Regions from separate parts of the Klebsiella electrica genome, predicted to be linked through region 2. Evidence: predicted binding sites of a transcription regulator. Region 2 holds the regulator's gene; the other holds the start of a gene.

Region 1 (2,205 bases), 1.5 Mb from region 2:
CGGCTCAGTTGCAGCAGGTGGCATGGGGAGAAAACGAAGCATTTCTCAGCCTGCAGGATGGCAAGATGTTGACCGCCAGGCTGGTGGTCGGCGCCGACGGCGCGAACTCGTGGTTGCGCAACAAAGCGGATATATCGCTGACGTTCTGGGACTATCGCCATCATGCGCTGGTGGCCACCATTCGTACCGAAGAGCCGCACCAGGCGATTGCCCGACAGGCGTTCCACGGCGACGGCATTCTGGCGTTTCTGCCGCTGAGCGATCCGCATCTGTGTTCGATAGTCTGGTCGCTAGCGCCGCAGGAAGCGCAGCGGATGCAGCAGGCCGACGAGGCGGTGTTTAATCAGGCGCTGAATATTGCCTTCGATAACCGGCTTGGTCTGTGCCAGCTGGCAAGCGAGCGTCAGACTTTCCCGTTGACCGGTCGCTACGCGCGCCAGTTCGCCGCCCATCGCCTGGCGCTGGTTGGCGATGCCGCGCACACCATCCATCCGCTGGCCGGCCAGGGGGTGAACCTGGGCTTTATGGACGCAGCGGAACTGATCGATGAACTCCGTCGTCTGCATGCGCAGGGCAAAGATATCGGTCAGCACTTGTACCTGCGTCGCTATGAACGTAGCCGCAAGCACAGCGCCGCGATGATGCTGGCGGGGATGCAGGGCTTTCGCGAAATGTTCTCCGGCAGCCACCCGGCGAAGAAACTGCTGCGCGATATTGGCCTCAAACTGGCGGATACGCTACCCGGCGTCAAACCGCAGTTGATCCGCCAGGCAATGGGCCTAAACGATCTTCCTGCCTGGTTACGTTAAGCGCGTCACACTTCTCTCTCCCGGCTCCGCGCCGGGTTTTCTCCTCTCATTTGAAATAATCTAATTTCACCCATTTTTTCGCATTAGTTTTATTAATGCCTCTCTTTTTTTGAAACAGAAATCAGGCCTCTTTTTTCGCATAAAATACCATCATGCTCGGTGTTGTCAGTCTCAGATGTTAATTTTATGTGGCTTAAATCGCTTTTTCCCAGTCAATAACTCTGTAGTCTTTTTAGCGACTTTTAGTCATAAGCTAATGTGATGTCCTGATTTAGCTTATGGTTTAGCGCCGGGTTCGGTGGTAAGTTCAGGCCAAAGAGAACGTTTGCGTCGGCACCTGGACATCGCGCCGACGGCGGATTTCCTGGTGCAAAATCGCCCCAATGACATCGCCCACCCCAGTAGCGGGTTCCGTTTTATTCGATGAGGAAAAGATGGCTCAACAGACTCCGTTGTATGAACAACACACGCTGTGCGGCGCTCGCATGGTGGACTTCCATGGCTGGATGATGCCGCTACATTATGGTTCCCAGATTGATGAGCACCATGCGGTGCGGGGCGACGCCGGAATGTTCGATGTTTCGCACATGACCATCGTCGATTTCCACGGCAGCCGCATTCGGGAGTTCCTGCGCCATCTGCTGGCTAACGACGTCGCGAAGCTGACGGTGCCTGGCAAAGCGCTGTATACCGGCATGCTTACCGCGTCCGCCGGCGTCATCGATGACCTGATTGTCTATTTCCTTCGCGAAGATTATTTCCGCCTCGTGGTTAACTCCGCCACCCGTGAAAAAGATCTCGCCTGGATTACCCGGCAGGCTGAACCCTATGGCCTTGAGGTGACGGTCCGTGACGATCTTTCGCTGATTGCCGTACAGGGGCCGCAGGCGAAAGCGAAAGCGGCAACCCTGTTCACCGACGCACAGCGTCAGGCTGTAGAAGGGATGAAACCGTTTTTTGGCGTGCAGGCCGGCGATCTGTTTATTGCGACCACCGGTTATACCGGTGAAGCCGGGTACGAAATCGCTATGCCGAATGAGCAGGCCGCTGATTTCTGGCGTGGCCTGCTGGACGCTGGCGTGAAGCCGTGCGGTCTGGGCGCTCGCGATACCTTGCGTCTGGAAGCGGGGATGAACCTGTATGGTCAGGAGATGGATGAAAGCATCTCTCCGCTGGCGGCGAATATGGGCTGGACCATTGCCTGGGAACCCGCCGATCGCGCGTTCATCGGCCGCGAAGCGCTGGAACTGCAGCGTGAAAAAGGTACCGAGCAACTGGTGGGACTGGTGATGACCGAGAAAGGCGTCCTGCGCGGCGGTTTGCCGGTGCGCTTTAGCGATGCAGACGGTAATCAGAAAGAAGGTATTATCACCAGTGGCACCTTCTCGCCGACGCT
Region 2 (2,205 bases):
CGTACCTTCGGCGGTCAGTTATACCGTCCGTCAGCTGGAAGAGTGGCTGGCGGTACCGCTTTTTGAACGCCGCCATCGCGATGTCGAATTGACCCCCGCCGGGCTTTGGTTTTTACAGGAGGGACGTTCTGTTATCAAAAAAATGCAGATCACCCGCCAGCAGTGCCAGCAGATAGCCAACGGCTGGCGCGGTCAGCTGTCGATAGCCGTGGATGACATCGTTAAACCGGCCCGTATGCGGCAGATGATTGTCGATTTTTATCGTCACTTTCCGGATGTCGAGCTGATTGTTTTTCAGGAGGTCTTCAACGGCGTCTGGGACGCGCTGGCCGACGGGCGCGTGGAGCTAGCTATCGGGGCCACCCGTTCTATTCCGGTGGGGGGGCGCTACGCTTTTCGCGATATGGGGATGCTGAGCTGGGATTGCGTGGTGGCGAGCCATCATCCGCTGGCGCAGATGACCGGCCCACTCAGCGATGATGTGTTGCGCAACTGGCCGTCGCTGGTCCGGGAGGATACCTCCCGCTCGTTACCGAAACGCACGACCTGGCTACTGGATAACCAGAAAAGGGTGGTGGTGCCGGACTGGGAGTCATCGGCGACCTGCCTGTCGGCGGGATTGTGCGTTGGCATGGTGCCGAGCCATTTCGCCCGCCCCTGGATTGACCGCGGCGAATGGACCGCGCTGGCGCTGGAAAACCCGTTTCCGGATGCCGCATGCTGCCTGACATGGCAGCAGAGCGACGCCTCGCCGGCCCTCTCATGGCTGCTGGATTATCTGGGGGACAGTGAAACGTTAAACCGGGAGTGGCTGCGGGCGCCGGAGTAGCCGGCGCCGCACGGGCGATTAGCGACGGTAGTCGACGAACGGGCCGTCGACGACAGAGCGGCGCTCTACCAGTCGCGGGTGAACCTCAATCGACTGAGATTCTTCACGCTTATTGACGATCCGATCCATCAGCATATTGAAGGCCGCTTCCCCCAGCGAGTCTTTCGGCTGATGGATGGTGGTCAGCGCCGGGCTGAAATAGCGGGCGTTACGCACGTTATCATAACCGATCAGCGAAATGTCCTGCGGCACGCGCAGACCCATCTCATCCGCAGCACAGATGGCGCCCATCGCCATGATGTCGCCGCCGCAGAAGACTGCCGTCGGGCGATGCTGCTGGCTGAGGATCTGCTGCATCGCGCGGTAGCCGGATTCAGGCTCGAAGTCGCCCTGAACAATCCAGTTTTCCGGAACGGCGATCTGCGCTTCTTCCATGGCTTTCATAAAGCCCGCCAGGCGCCCGGCGCCGGTGTTACGCTCCAGTGGACCCGGGATCACGCCGATTTCACGGTGGCCGCGTTCGATCAGGTAGCGACCAGCCATGTAGCCGCCTTCGAAGGCGTTATCGATCACCGAATCGGTGAAGTCGGCTTTGGATTCACCCCAGTCCATTACCACCATCGGAATATGGCGGTACTCTTCCAGCATACTGAGCACCGATTCCGGATATTCAGAACACATAACCAGCATGCCGTCGACGCGCTTTTGCGCCATCATCGACAGATAGGCCTGCTGTTTTTCCGGATCGTTCCACGCATTGCCGAGAATCAGGGTATAGCCTTTCTGGAAACAGCTCTTTTCTACGGCTTCAATAATCTCAGCGAAATAGGCCGCTTCGCTGCTGGTGGCCAGCAGGCCGATCGATTTGGTGTGATTAACCTTCAGGCTGCGAGCAACGGCACTTGGAGAATAGTGCAGTTCTTTGATCGCCGCCCACACGGCGTTGCGGGTCTCTTCCGCCACGAAACGGGTTTTGTTAATTACATGTGATACTGTTGTAGTGGAAACGTTTGCGCGCTTCGCTACATCTTTAATTGTTGCCATTACTTCTCACTCCAGACCTTGACCTGATCGTCTGATTATCGATACGTAAACGTTTGCCTGTACACACCCTGAAGACAATTTTCATCATTGCATCACGTCGGGAAAACGACACAGAACGACAGGAAGGGGTCAATGGCCGATACGCTTTCAAATTAGCGTGGGATTTTGTCCGATCTTGCGGCAAAGGGGAAGAGCAAAAATGTGCATCGCCCTAAAACATGGAAGATTTTTGCGCGATAGTGTGCAAAAATGAGCAAGCTCACTTTTCATGTGGGGATAACAGGGGGAAAAATTGATGGATACAGATTTAAAGTTTTCGCTGACGACAACGA

Evidence for each region. The regulator PurR, encoded in region 2, represses purine synthesis genes. The targets are predictions, from matches to a motif close to CANGCAAACGTTTGCNTG.
Region 1: gcvT (glycine cleavage system aminomethyltransferase GcvT) is a predicted target of PurR. The motif match lies at 1,124-1,141, and genes of this name have one in related genera.

What each region holds. Positions count from the first base shown of each region.
Region 1 covers NZ_CP041247.1:782,178-784,382, forward strand. The annotation lists gene ubiI (FAD-dependent 2-octaprenylphenol hydroxylase) at 1-809, shown strand, start outside; gene gcvT (glycine cleavage system aminomethyltransferase GcvT) at 1,244-2,205, shown strand, end outside.
Region 2 covers NZ_CP041247.1:2,323,474-2,325,678, forward strand. The annotation lists gene punR (DNA-binding transcriptional activator PunR) at 1-829, shown strand, start outside; gene purR (HTH-type transcriptional repressor PurR) at 848-1,873, opposite strand; gene cydH (cytochrome bd-I oxidase subunit CydH) at 2,169-2,205, shown strand, end outside.